One region of the Streptococcus sp. Marseille-P7375 genome, then DNA from elsewhere that is predicted to be linked to it. Evidence: riboswitches for the same ligand, from Rfam matches in the RefSeq annotation. Region 1 holds a riboswitch; the other holds the start of a gene.

Region 1 (7,283 bases):
CCATAATATCCTCAGCCCGCTGCAGATAGGTGACAGCTCCCTTCTTGCGCTCAATGGTCTTGGCATCCAGCAGAAAACGCTGCATCAAGGCAGCTAAATCCTCAGCATGATCCAGATAAACGGACAGAATTTCCAGCTGGTACTTACCTGAGTCTGGCTCTCGCATGCTACCATTTGAGAGGAAGGCTCCCCGTAGGTAGGCTCGGCTGGCTTCGTCATCTGATAAAATGGCCTGGTCAATCCCTGCCTCAATACCAAAAAAGGAGTCAGCCAAGTGCAGGTCAGAAAGGATTTCTTCCACTTTCTGATCCAGAAATACTGTATAAACGCGATTCTTGCGCAGATTAGTCTTCTGATGATGGCGGATTTCTGACTTGACCTGATAAAGGTCCGACAGCAGCTCATAGAGATGGCGAGCAATCTTAGCATTTTCTGTTGAAATGGATAAGGTAAGGCCGGTCGAAGAAATTCCCAAACTACCAGCCATCTTAATGATGGCAGCCAACTCGTTTTTGTCTTTTACAGATAAGCTTAAAAGCTCTTCTTTTACTTTTACTGTAAAGCTCATTTGCGCACCTGTATAATCTTCATCAATTCATCAACAAGTAACTCTCCGTCATGGAAAGCCCCGCCATTTTCCAAACGAAGGAAATTCGATGAAATAACACGCGGAACTTGCTCCTGCAGCCCTCGAAAATTATGCTCAACCTGAACCAGATATTCATCAAATTTATTGCTGTTCATATACTCACGCGGAACTGGCTCGATATTGACCAAGACGGTATCAATGAACTTTTTGCCCAGATGACGATGCAATACTTGAACGTGGTCGCTATCTGAAAAGTGCTCGGTTTCGCCGCGCTGGGTCATAATGTTGCAGACATAGGCTACTTCTGCTTTAGTATCTAAAATGGCTTGGCCAATTTCTTCGATTACGAGGTTTGGCAAGATGGAGGTAAAGAGAGAACCCGGTCCCAGCACCACCATATCGCTATCCAAAATACTCTGGACTACCTTTCTACTCGCAACAGGCTTTTCATCATCATAGGTATTGGTCACATAGACCCGCTCTATCATGCCAGCCTTACTGGCCAGATTACTCTCACCGACAACTTCCGTTCCATCTGTAAACACAGCATGCAGAGTCAGTGGTGTGTCGCTCGAAGGGTAGATTTTACCTGTCGTATGGAAAAACTTAGTCAGAAGCTGCATAGCGTTATAAGTAGAGCCCTGCATTTCGGAAATGCCAGCAATAATCAGATTCCCCAAGGGATGACCTGCTAGAACGCCGTCTCCTTTGGCAAAGCGATACTGGAAGACCTTCTCATAAAACTTTGGCATATCAGACATAGCCACCAAAACATTTCGCAAGTCACCCGGCGGCGTCAGCTGCTGGATGTTTTTCCGCAGCTCACCAGAACTACCGCCATCATCTGCAACTGTGACAATAGCTGTGATCTCTACATCCTTTTTCCGCAGGCTGTTTAAAATAACTGAAATTCCTGTACCGCCGCCGATAACTGTGATTCTTGGTTTTCTCATGAGCGGTTCACCGTTTCCTTCCGACGATTTTTGTCGCGATGACTGGCATTGACTGGCCAATTTTTCGCTAAATCATCAGCCAAACGCTGTGCAAAGGCTACACTACGGTGTTGTCCGCCCGTGCAGCCAACTGCGATAGTCAGCACAGACTTTCCTTCCTTTTGATAGCCGGGCAAAATCGGCTCAATCAAGCCCAGCAGATGCTTGTAAAATTCTTCTGACTCCGCATGGTTCATGACATAGTCAAATACATCCTTATCCAATCCTGTCTGATTGCGCAGCTCAGGTTTATAGTAGGGATTAGGCAGAAAACGCACATCAAAAACCAAGTCTGCATCCAGAGGCAAACCATATTTAAAACCAAAACTCATAACCTCTATGCGGAAACTGTGCAGATCAGCCTGATTTGAAAATTGTTCAGAGATGGTCTTTCTTAGCTCCCGTGGTGTCAGTTCCGTCGTATCTACAACATTTTGACTGAGATTTTTCAGAGGGGCTAAGAGTTCACGCTCCAGTTTGATACCATCTAAAATTCGCCCGTCAGCTGCCAAAGGGTGACTGCGTCTAGTTTCCTTATAGCGAGCCACCAACTCCTTGTCAGCCGCATCTAAAAATAAAATTTTAAAATCGATTTCCGTGCTTCTTTCTAGCTCATCCAAAATATCCTGAATCTCCAAAAAGAAGGAGCGACTCCGCATATCAACAACCAGAGCCAACTTATCATTGTCCTTTGTCCCTTCGACCAACTGCAAAAACTTTGGTACTAGGGTCGGCGGCATGTTATCAATGGTAAAATAGCCCAAATCCTCAAAAGACTGGATAGCGACAGTCTTTCCGGCACCGCTCATTCCTGTCACAATCACTAATTGAATCTTGTGTTCAGCCATTCTTTCTCCCTTCGTCTAACATTTTATTACTAAAAAAGGACGGGAAACTTCTCCCGGTCCCAATCATTTATTCTACAATCTCAGCAATGACTTCGATTTCGATTTTTACATCACGAGGCAAGCGAGCCACTTCTACTGCCGAACGAGCTGGAAACTCGCTCTTAAAAGCTGTTTTGTAGACTTCATTAAATGGCACAAAATCATTGATATCACTTAGGAAGCAGGTTGCCTTGATCACATGGTCGAAATCTGTTCCAGCCGCTTCCAAAATGGCTCCTACATTTTTTAAAACTTGCTGGGTCTGCTCTTCAATCGTTGCACCTACAATTTCTCCTGTCTCTGGTGATAAAGGAATCTGACCACTTGCAAATAAAAGGTTGCCTACGATTTTTCCTTGAACATATGGTCCGATTGCTGCCGGTGCTTTATCTGTTTGTACTATTTTTGCCATTGTATTCTCCTCATTTCTTTTATCTTACTTATTATATCATAAAGTCAAAAGCCTGACTATTCTTGTCCTCCTTCCCATTGACTTTTAGGAAATTTTTCTTTATGATAGTAAATGCATAATTCAAAACACTTGTTTTGGACTGGTTCGCAAACTTCCCAGTATAAAAAACTAAGTACCCTTATATTCTAAAGTAATGTAATTGCGCATAGTTTTTTTCTGGTGTCCTGCCACTTTGGCAGAACTAACTGAGAGGTTGAGACTGAGGTTTCAGCCTTATTTTATTTCTCAAAAGGAGGACCTATGAAAAGAAAAGTCATTATTGACTGCGACCCCGGCATAGACGACAGCCTAGCCCTACTCTATGCCCTGCAACACCCTGACTTAGAGGTCGTCGCTTTGACCATAGTCGCTGGAAATGTCCCACTGGAACTTGGTCTTGAAAATGCCTTTAAAATCCTAGAAAGGCTCAATCGGCTAGATATTCCAGTCTATGCAGGAGCCGATAAGCCCTTGGTTCGTGACTTCGTCTCCGCTCAGGATACCCACGGCATGGATGGATTGGGGGAAAGCGGAATAGCAAGAAGCAGTTCCACCCAAGCCCAGCAACAAGCAGCTTATGACTATCTGGCAGACTATTTCCAGAAAAATAAAGATACTTCTATCATTGCACTGGGGCCTTTGACCAATATTGCCTTGGCTCTTAGGAAAAATTCTAACCTTGGGCAACATCTAGACCGATTTGTCAGTATGGGCGGCAGCTACAAATCGCACGGCAACTGTTCACCCGTAGCGGAGTACAACTACTGGTGCGATCCGCATGCAGCCCAAGAAACCTACGAAAAACTTGGAAGAAAGATTGAAATGGTCGGTCTAGATGTCACGCGAAAGATTGTCTTGACGCCTAATCTCTTGGAATATATGCGTTTTATCAACCCTGAAGTCGCTGACTTTATCGGAAAAATCACGCGTTTTTACTGGGATTTTCATTGGGAGTATGAACATATTATCGGCTGTGTCATCAACGATCCATTAGCCGTTGCCTATTTTCTGCATAAGGACCTTTGTCAAGGATTTGACTCCTTCGTCGATCTCGCAACGGAAGGCATTGCCATGGGACAAACGCTGGTTGATGCCTATCATTTTTATGGTAAGCAAGCCAATGCTAAGGTGCTGACCCAAGTAAACACCCACCTCTTCTTTCAGGATTTTCTCTCCGTGATACTCAACACTTCAAAGGAAATCATCTACCAAGATCTAGAAACTTTAAATTTAGGATAAGATTATGAAAAAAATAACACCATTTACCATTACATTTACAGCTATCTGCATCGCTCTAAACTATATCGGTGCCAACATCGCCCTTTTTCTAAAACTTCCTGTTTATTTGGATACTTTTGGAACGATATTAGCCAGCCTCATTTTAGGACCTATTTTCGGAGTAGGAACTGCGATTGCCAGTGCTCTTATTAGCGCCTTTACAACAGACATTTCTGCTATTTATTTCTCTCCAGTAGCCATTCTTTTGGCTCTTCTTGTCTCGGTCTTTTTCACTTCTGATTCAAAACCAAGACTAAACCTCCTCTGGAAAACGGTTCTAGTCTCTCTGCCAGCTACTGCTTTGGCCTCTCTGATAACCGTCATTGTCTTCAAAGGGATCACTCCGAGCGGCTCTAGTATTATCGTTCAAGGTTTACACGGTTTAGGCCTAGATCTGATCACCAGCACCATCATCGTCCAAGCGCTAACCGACTATGCAGACCGCCTCATCGTTATTGGGGTCAGCCTCGTCTTCATCCCACAACTCAAAAAAGTCATCCCAAGAATCTTTGCAAAATCCAGCAATGCATAAATCAAAAGAACTACTCAGAAACCATGATTTCGAGTAGTTCTTTTGATTTTAACATTTGTTTTTTTATAAGTTTTTAAGGTTAAGTTTAAGTTTAAAAAAGGAGTAGGCAGACTCTTCTTGAGTCCAAGCCTACTCACAAGCTACAATCTGAGATTAATTGCGTCCCTTGAGAACAGCCTCAATGATTGCCATTCTGACAAAGACGCCATTTGTCATTTGTTCTACAATTCGAGATTTTGGAGCCTCAACCAAATGGTCTGCAATTTCTACATCGCGATTGACAGGCGCTGGGTGCATCAGGATTGCAGTATCCTTCATACGATCGTAGCGCTCTTGCGTCAAACCGTGGAGTTTATGATAATTTTCCTTAGAGAAAATGGAGTTGTAGTCATGTCGTTCGTGCTGTACGCGCAGGAACATCATGACATCCACTTGGTCAATAACTTCGTCAATCGTTACGAACTTACCATAGTCAGCAAATTCCGCACTTCTCCACTCATCTGGACCAGCAAAGAAAAGCTCAGCACCGAGACGTTTCAAGATTTGCATATTAGACTTGGCTACACGTGAGTGATCAAGGTCACCAGCGATAGCTACTTTCAAACCATCAAAATGACCGAATTCTTGGTAAATTGTCATCAAGTCAAGTAAACTTTGGCTTGGGTGCTGACCAGAACCATCACCACCATTTACGATAGAAGTTGTAATCGTTGGGCTTTCGATCAATTCTTTATAGTAGTCCACCTCAGGGTGACGGATGACACAGACATCTACACCGAGAGCTGACATAGTCAAAATCGTGTCGTACAAGGTTTCTCCCTTGTTAACTGAGCTTGTCTTGACATCAAAGTCAAGCAGGTCGCATCCAAGTTTTAATTCTGCTACTTCAAAAGCCTTGTGAGTCCGAGTTGAAGATTCAAAGAAGAGATTTGCAACGATATGCTGCTCATCATAATGAACCTTTGCGCCGTTTTTAAATTCAATCCCGCGCTTGATCAAAGCCATTACTTCTTCGTTCGTAAGGTGTTCCATAGATACAAGATTTTTAAGTGCGATTTGATTTGATGACATGATGTTATACTCCTTTTTTATTAAAAACTTTGGACAAATGTAGCAATCTCGTCAGCCTAATTTTTAGGTTCTGGCAGGATGAGGTAGAGGGCAATTCCGAGAACAGTTGACAAGGCAACTCCTGAAACTTGCAGACCTGATAGTTGCAGGGTCAGACCACCGATACCAGATACCAGAACGACACTGGCAATCAGCAGGTTCTTTTTGTTGTCAAAATTGGTTTGGGCTTCAATCAGAATTTTCAAACCGCTGGAAGCAATTACCCCGAAGAGGGCGATGGAAATGCCACCCAAAACTGGACTTGGAATTGATTGGAGCAGGGCGGATACTTTCCCGACAAAGCTCATGACAATAGCCAATACAGCAGCACCAGCAATCACATAAACACTGTAAATTTTATTGAGCGCCATCACCCCGATATTTTCACCGTAGCTGGTCACTGGCGGAGCACCAAAGATACCCGCGATAACCTGAGCCAGACCATCTCCAGCTAAAGTCTTATCCAAACCAGGCTCTTTAAAGAAATCTTTGCCTGTCAAGCTATTCAGAACCATAACATGCCCAAAGTGCTCTGTCATCGTTACAAAGGCGATCGGCGCCATTGTTAGGATTGCACTTGGATACAATTTAAAATCATAATCTATAAACGGAAGATTCATTGGCGGAACGTGGAACCAAGAAGCTTTTGTCACGTTAGCAAAAGAGATAATCTCCTGACCTGTCACCGCTCCGACAATCAGAGCGAAGATATAGCCAACAATCAAGCCCAGCAGAACTGGAATAATACCAACGATTTTCTTACCGTAGATGTTAAAGAGAATGACACAGAGAAGAGTTACCATCCCGATAGCAAAGTAGGTGATATCGTAAACCTTCTGGTCTCCAACAGTCTTATACATCACATCGCCAACAGCTGTACCCGCTAGACTCAGACCAATCACCATGATGATAGGCCCTACCACTACCGGTGGCAAAATCTTATCAATCCAGGCGTTACCTGCGAATTTCACGATGAGGGCCACGATAAAATAGACCAGACCACCCGTGATAGCACCTTGCGCAACCGCAGCAATCCCATCTGTCTTCATTAAGATTTGCATGGCAGCGATATAAGCAAAGCTGGAGCCCATATAAGCAGGGATTTTGTACTTGGTCACTGTCAAGTGGGCCAGCGTTCCCAAACCACTTGAAAACAGGGCTACTGCTGGGTCAATTCCCACCAGAATCGGAACCAACACTGTCGCCCCAAACATAGCGAATAAATGTTGGAATGAAAGTCCTAAGAGTAAGCCAGGTTTTGGCATATCATGGACATCGTATTTAACTTCTTGACTCATCTTGTCTCCTCCTCTACAATCAGAACTCGGTCGTGACCATCTTTTTCAGTCATTTCAACAATAATCTCTTCAAGGTGGCTCGTTGGAATATTTTTGCCAACATAGTCTGCCCGAATCGGCAACTCACGGTGCCCGCGGTCCACTAG
Region 2 (7,283 bases), 350 kb from region 1:
CGTCGCCGCGAATATTGGTGGCTCGTCGTCGCCGCTTGCAAGGAATAGTAGACCTGATGATCTCCTTCAATCAACCAAACCTCTGTGGGCAAATGAACTGGCAATAAATCAATGTGGTAGTCGCAAGATTGGCTGGACCAGTCTGAACGCTTGACAATCACATGAGCCTGACTGAGAGGTTCCCAACTTTCAAAAGATAGTTCTCCCTGGATACCAAAATAATCTAGTTTAGAAAAAGGTGCTTCTTTTCCCCACTGATCCGTCTGCCACTGCCACAAATCATAAGAAAAGTAATCTCCCTTGGGATTGTGGTAATGAACAATGACTTTATAGTCTATCATTTTCATTTATCTCTTCATTCTAATTTTTCTAAGGAAAGAGCGCTCTCATCGATTTCATCTATATTGGCGAAAAACTCCAGATGATTGTGCAAAACTTCCAATTCTACTGGTGTATCTCCTCCGTACTCACCGTCCAGATTCAACATAAAGGGTGCTTTTTTATCCAATACTTTTAGCTTCAATTTGCTGGTTTTCAGATATTCAACATTAGCATCCGTCACATGTTGGCCACCATTAATTGCTTGTATGATGAGACTAAGCATATCAAACAACTTAGCCGTTTTTACAAGAATCAAGGTGAAATTTCCATCGTCCAGTTTGGTATCTGGCGCTAGTTTTTCAAAGCCTCCGATAGAATTGGTCAAGGCTGCAAAGACAAGCGAAATCTTGCCCTCAAAAACACCATGGTCATGCTCAATCCGTACCTTACGGGATTTGGAGCGTGGCAGCATTTTGGCTCCTTCGGCTACATAAGCCAGATAGCCTAGACGGGTCTTGACTTCACTAGGGACACTGTAAGTCAGCTCTGTCAGCGTACCCGCCGCCGCAATGTTGATAAAGTATTTGCTGCCATAAGCCCGACCGATATCCATCTGAATCGTCTGATTTTTCTCGATAATTCGAGCTGCAGCCACTGGATCTCCCATGGGAATTTTCAAGGCACGCGCATAATCATTGGTCGTACCAGTTGGAATGAAAGCCAGCTTGGGGCGCACATCTAGGCCCGCAACCCCATTCACTACTTCATTGATGGTCCCATCTCCACCAGCTGCTATAACTAAATCAAAACCTGCTCTTGCTGCTCTTTCAGCTTCTCGCTGAGCAGAGAAAGGCTCTGGAGTCGTCTGATAGGCACTGGTCTCATAGCCAACATCTTCCAAGACATCCAAGACTTCGGCAATATTTTTTTTGATAATTTCCTGCCCAGAAGTTGGGTTATAAATTAATCTTGCTTTTTTTATTTTATGTTCCATACTCAGCCTCATAAGCTATCTAGCCAGTCCTCATCTCGAATCTCGATCCCAAGTTCTTGAGCTTTGGTCAATTTGCTGCCGGCATCGCTACCTGCCACCACCAAATCTGTCTTTTTAGACACACTTCCAGCAACATTTGCGCCCAAGCTCAGCAATTTTTCTTTAGCTTGATTCCGTGTTAATTTTTGTAATTTTCCGGTCAATACGACTGTTTTGCCAGCGAGAGCGGCATCGGCTGCCACTTTCTCCCCCAGATAGTCTAGGTTAACGCCAGCTTCTTGTAATTCTTGCAGCAGAAGCTGACTGCCTTCCTGCTCAAAGTAAGAATGCAGACTCTGAGCGATAACTGTCCCCAAGCTGTCAATGGAAGATATTTCCTCTTGACTGGCCTGTGACAACTTGATCATATCGTGGAATTTCTCCATCAAAATCCGACTAGCCTTGCTTCCCACGTGACGGATTCCCAGACCAAAGAGCAATTTCTCTGCTGAATTTTCCTTAGAAGCTTGAATGGCATTATACAATTTATTCGCTGATTTTTCCTTAAAGCCGTCCAAGGTCAGCAAATCTTCTACAGAAAGTCGATAAATTCCAGCCACATCCTTGACCAAGTTCTTATCAAAGACCTTTTCGACCACTGCTGGACCAAGGCCAGTAATATTCATAGCATCCCGGCTGGCAAAGTGAATCAAGCCTTCCTTGATCTGGGCTGGACAGAGGGGATTGATGCAGCGCAGAGCCACTTCGTCCTCGAAATGCACCAGCTCACTCTCACAGCTCGGACAGTGACTTGGTATTTTCAAAGCCTCCTCTGAGACCCGCTTGGACTCCACCACTCGCAATACAGCAGGAATAATATCTCCTGCCTTATAGACGATAACGGTGTCTTTCTGACGAATATCCTTCTCTGCAATATAGTCCACATTGTGCAAAGTTGCTCGGCTGACAGTCGTTCCCGCTAGCTGCACTGGCGTCAGATTGGCTGTCGGAGTCACAACTCCTGTCCGACCGACTGTCCAGTCAACAGACAAAAGCTGTGCTACCTTTTCCTCAGCTGGAAACTTATAGGCGATGGCCCACTTAGGTGCCTTGACAGTAAAGCCAAGCTCCTCTTGCACCGCCAAGTCATTGACCTTGATGACAATACCGTCGATCTCATAAGGCAGACTGTCCCTCTCTTTGGCAATCTTTTCGATAAACTCCCAAACGGCATCGATAGAATTTGCTAGAAAATGAATCGGATTAACTGAGAAGTCCAAAGAAGCTAGCTTGTTCAAAACTGCTTCTTGGCTGCCAGCCTCAGTCGGACTGGCTTCTTGGTAGAGGAAGGTTGCTAGATTACGCTTGGCCACAACTGCTGTATCCAACTGGCGTAAGGTTCCTGCTGCCGCATTTCGAGGATTGGCAAACTCAGGCTCACCGTTCTCCTGCCGCAGCTGATTGACCGCATCAAAGGAAGCCTTGGGCATGTAGCACTCTCCGCGAACCGTAATGTCTAGCGGTTCTTTCAAGGTCAGGGGAATATCCTTGACCCGCTTGAGGTTTTCAGTGATATTTTCACCAACAGAACCATCTCCCCGAGTCGCTCCTGCTACCAAGATTCCCTTTTCATAAGTCAGGGAAATAGAAAGCCCGTCAATCTTGAGCTCACAAATATAGGAAACCTGAGGAAATTCCTTGCGAATCCGCTGGTCAAAAGCCATTAATTCTTCACGTGAAAAAGCATCCTGCAAACTAAAGAGAGGATACCGGTGTGGATATTTTTCAAATCCTTCTAAAATCTTCCCACCCACCCGATGGGTCGGGCTATCAGGTAGGATATCAGTTGGGTACTTTTCTTCTAACTCCACTAACTCACGATAGAGTCTGTCATACTCACTGTCCGATACACTTGGCCTATCTGCCGTATAATACTCATGAGCGTATCGGTTAAGCAATTTGACTAATTCTGACATTCTTTCTTTCATACTTCTATTTTATCACAAATACACAAAATCTTCCTCTATTTGTCCCGAATTCTCACTAAAAAAGAGGACAGAAAAAGAGCAGAAATTCCGCTCTCTGCTGTCTTATTTTGTTAAATCAATCCTTTTTGCAATCTGGTTAATAAGGATAGCTCCAACTATCAAGGAAGCAAATTCTCCAATAGCCGTTGTGAACCAAGTCAGGAAGAATGGCAAGCCTTGCAAGAGATGTAACTCTGCAGCGATTGTCACCATCGAAATAGAGAAGAAAATAGCAAAATAGAAATGATCCAAACGAAGCAAATCTTTGATCAGGTATTGATTCTTATAACGACTGAAAAGATAGACACCTAGTGATAGGAAGACTAAAGTTGACCAACCGCCGACAAAGACGTCAATGATTCCAAAGCTATAGAGATTGGCAATCATACAGCCGATGGTCACTCCCATGATGTATTTACGATTATAAAAGGCCATAAAGTTCATCATTTCAGAAATTCTGAACTGGTAAGCACCATAGCTGATAGCATTTAAAGGGGGCGTAATCGTAAGGGCTACATAAATAGCAGCAACAATGGCAATCTGAATCAAATCACGGACTGATAAGTTTTCTTGTTTCATGTTTTCTCCTTTAGCGCATGAGCGCGTGTAATATGCTTGGCGAAAGAAGCTAAGCGCCAAGGGTTGCGTCAGACGGGAAAATTATCTCCTCAAAATCGACAACTTCACTAGTATAGCATAAATCCTAGAAATGTGATAGACTATGCTTATGAAAACTTTGATTAAAAAATTCTTTGACAATGAGGTTCTATCCTATCTTTTCTTTGGTGTGGCAACCACTCTTGTCTCCGTTGTCAGTCGGATGCTCTGCTATGAATTGACAGGAAACGAATTACTGGCTACGATAATCGGTGATATTTTAGGTATTCTCTTTGCCTTTGTGACCAACGATACCATCGTTTTCAAGCAGAAAAGAAAAGGCTGGCCACTACGATTGGTCAAATTTTTCACAGCCCGACTGGCAACTATGGCCTTGAATTTGCTGCTAACCTTTATCTTTGTCACTAGCTTCCCGCAGATTATTGGTCAATTCGTCCACAACGATATTAAGATGGTCAACACCATTGAAACTCTGATAGCTCAAGTGCTGATTATCGTTCTCAACTATGTCTTCAGCAAAATTTTTGTCTTTAAAAACAAGGCAAAATAAAAATAGCTCGGCTTATTTCTCCTATAAAAACAAATCTGGACCAGATAATTCTGATCCAGATTTGTTTTTATTTTTAGACTTCCAAACTGGGATTTTCAGCTGTCAAGTGGGTAATATCACCCTTGACACCAAAATAGTCCTCAATCAGAGTCTGGAGTTCAGTCATAGCTGCTTGAGCACGCGCCGCCTGCTCTTCGTTGATGGCCTCGATAACCAAAATGGCATACTTGGTATCTTCCGTCAGCATGGTCCGCTGCGCTTCTCGCCAGTTAAGGCAACGGCAGACCGCTCCCTCTTCATCATAGTAGATGATTTCTTCTGCCAAAGCTGGTGCATCAGTCTCAGCTCCCAGTGGAAAGAATGCTTCGCCACCCTTAGCCTTACCCAAATAAAGACCACCGATAATCTTGTCCAAATCCTCTCCGCCACATGGAACCGCATAAGAGAGGGAAACACTATTATAAATATCTACTAAGGGATTGATGGGGTTGAATTCCCGTCCTTGACTGACCCGCTTGAGTAGGGCTTCGATAGAGGAACGCGCTCCTTTTTTGGTCTTAAATTGGCTGAAAGCCTGCCGCCACTCCTGAATAACATCATTCTGAGTGAAATTCTCATCTGGAATAAAGTCTGCTGCTCGCTTTGCGCCCTTATCCAGCAGGGATTTGAAATATGGGTCCTTACTTTCATCAACTCTATTATCCAGCCCCTTGACCACTAAGACACTAATCTGCGCTTCTGGAAACAAAGCCCAAAATTCATTTTCAACTGTAATTTTCATGTTCTACCTCAATAATTTCTTTTCTGACCTTTTTTGACCAGCTCCCAATCCTTTGTAATATTCTCTCGGACGCGAACCAGCAACTTTTCTAACTCTTTTCGCTCAGTTTCTGAAAATTTTTCCAACGCCACCTGTTCCGAATATTCGTTTTCCGCTAAGATAAGAGGATAGAGGGCCGCCCCCTTTTCGGTGACAAACCATTCCTTGTTCTTGCGGTTATTGGCAGCTGGCCGCTGTTCCAGTAAGCCTTTGCTTTCAAGCTTCTTGACTGAACGAGCTACCGTTGAGCGATCCACCTTGAGCAAGTCTGACAGCTCCTCCTGGATAATCCCAGGATTCTCCGCAATCCGCACCAGATAGAGATACTGCCCCCGCGCCAAATCTATGTCACGAAACTCAATATTAGCAATGGAATCCAAAGCCCGAGCAATTATTCCAATCTCACGTAAAATTGACATACCTCCTCCTTCTGAAGATAGTATAACAGATTTTTGTTGCAAATGCAATAAAAATGTTTAAAAATACTTATCTTAGAAAAATTCTATATAGAACTAAACCTCCGCACAGAACTCTTCCGCCTTTCCCTTATCCAGACCATCAAAAAAGAGGCTAGGAAAAAGTCTTAGCCTCACTTTCTGTTAGAAATAGATGCTGGGAAGGTTAGCTGACTGCTTGTTAAGTAATCTCTTGATATGTTTTGATAAAGGTCAGTACAATCACTAGCTAAATTCTCTAGAGTGTAATCTTCACCTTTAAAATCCATTAGTGTGGCCTTATTACTCACATCATGTAATACTACAATATCAAATCAGCTTGAGAAGAGCATAGAAAAACCACCTGGAGTCAAATCAGGTGGAAATTTTCGGATAGATATTTATTTACTAATGCCTCGTTTTTTCTTAACATATTGCTTATACATTTTTGACTTCTTTCCATACCACTCTTCGATAGTATAGCCATACTCTTCACGGTATTTCTCTTGATTTTTATTGACTTCATTAAGATTAAATAATGTAGAGAATGTTGATTTACTCAATGATATTAAGATAATAATGAGAAATATTGGAGCGATGGGTAATAAAGCCAAAAGTAAATGAGCAAGTAAATTTTTAAACCCTGAAATAAGGATACCCGCAATAAAATTTATAAACCATAAAGCCAAGATAACATTTGTATATTTCTTTATTTTCTCCTTGTCAATATCAAAAACTCTAGTATATGACTTTGTTATGAGACTATAAAAAATATAGATAACTGCTACAGAATAAGCTAGCCAATAAATAATCCGAATGATTAAAAAAGGAACAAAGAATTGCAAGCCTAAACATAGTCCAAAAATGCTTAAATGAATAAGAGTGAATAAGACGAGTAAATTGAGTATATAAGCATAAATTCTATTTCTTTTTGAAATGATATAAATAATCATATACATCGCCCAATAAACTAAAAATAAAATACCAAAAACCTTTTCTGGGATAATTAGTTGATACTCTAACTCAGTAAGTGGCTGCAAAAAAGTTATACTATTCTTACTCATATATGTTCCTAAACCAATCGCAAGCCATGGAGCAAGTATACATAGACCAAGAAATAATGGTATTACGAAAATCATTACTAATATATTCCATCGTCGCGTTGTTTCTAGTGCATCATTAATATCTTTTTGTATCTTATCCATTTATTTTCTCCTATTTGATTCAGGTTCCATTGTAAAATGGGCTACCATCACCATAAAAATCGAGTGGGTAAGCCAGCATTGACTAAACTTCCTGATCCAACGATTCTTTGTATCTTTTCGACTCTTTCCCATACCACTCTTCGATGGAGTAGTCAGATAACTGGCGGTAATCTTCCAAATATTTTTTGAGATAGTAGCCTTGAGAATTGTTCACACTTAAAACATACAGAAAGTAAAGGAAGGGGACAAATAATATTGGATTAATGGCTATAAAAATTGAATGAAGGGTACCATTTTGCTGAATAAGATCCGAGTTTGGGAAAAAGATACGGAAA

The links. A riboswitch is a leader RNA that binds a small molecule or an ion and turns the genes downstream of it on or off. The one in region 1 is predicted to bind preQ1.
Region 2: it holds a riboswitch for preQ1, as region 1 does, so the genes downstream of both, FZ954_RS04535 (QueT transporter family protein) here and FZ954_RS02680 (nucleoside hydrolase) in region 1, are expected to answer to the same signal.

What each region holds. Positions count from the first base shown of each region.
Region 1 covers NZ_CABPTR010000001.1:520,618-527,900, reverse strand. Annotated here, with positions in the region: gene whiA (DNA-binding protein WhiA) at 1-568, opposite strand, end outside; gene FZ954_RS02695 (YvcK family protein) at 565-1,542, opposite strand; gene rapZ (RNase adapter RapZ) at 1,539-2,429, opposite strand; gene FZ954_RS02685 (RidA family protein) at 2,497-2,880, opposite strand; PreQ1 riboswitch class I at 3,014-3,058, shown strand; gene FZ954_RS02680 (nucleoside hydrolase) at 3,181-4,158, shown strand; gene FZ954_RS02675 (LytS/YhcK type 5TM receptor domain-containing protein) at 4,163-4,729, shown strand; gene FZ954_RS02670 (aspartate carbamoyltransferase catalytic subunit) at 4,883-5,800, opposite strand; gene FZ954_RS02665 (uracil-xanthine permease family protein) at 5,857-7,137, opposite strand; gene pyrR (bifunctional pyr operon transcriptional regulator/uracil phosphoribosyltransferase PyrR) at 7,134-7,283, opposite strand, start outside.
Region 2 covers NZ_CABPTR010000001.1:870,861-878,143, forward strand. Annotated here, with positions in the region: gene pulA (type I pullulanase) at 1-341, opposite strand, end outside; gene FZ954_RS04525 (diacylglycerol kinase family lipid kinase) at 356-1,315, opposite strand; gene ligA (NAD-dependent DNA ligase LigA) at 1,324-3,282, opposite strand; gene FZ954_RS04535 (QueT transporter family protein) at 3,385-3,900, opposite strand; PreQ1 riboswitch class II at 3,898-4,020, opposite strand; gene FZ954_RS04540 (GtrA family protein) at 4,049-4,489, shown strand; gene FZ954_RS04545 (B3/4 domain-containing protein) at 4,563-5,270, opposite strand; gene FZ954_RS04550 (MarR family winged helix-turn-helix transcriptional regulator) at 5,279-5,728, opposite strand; gene FZ954_RS04555 (hypothetical protein) at 6,145-6,948, opposite strand; gene FZ954_RS04560 (hypothetical protein) at 7,031-7,283, opposite strand, start outside.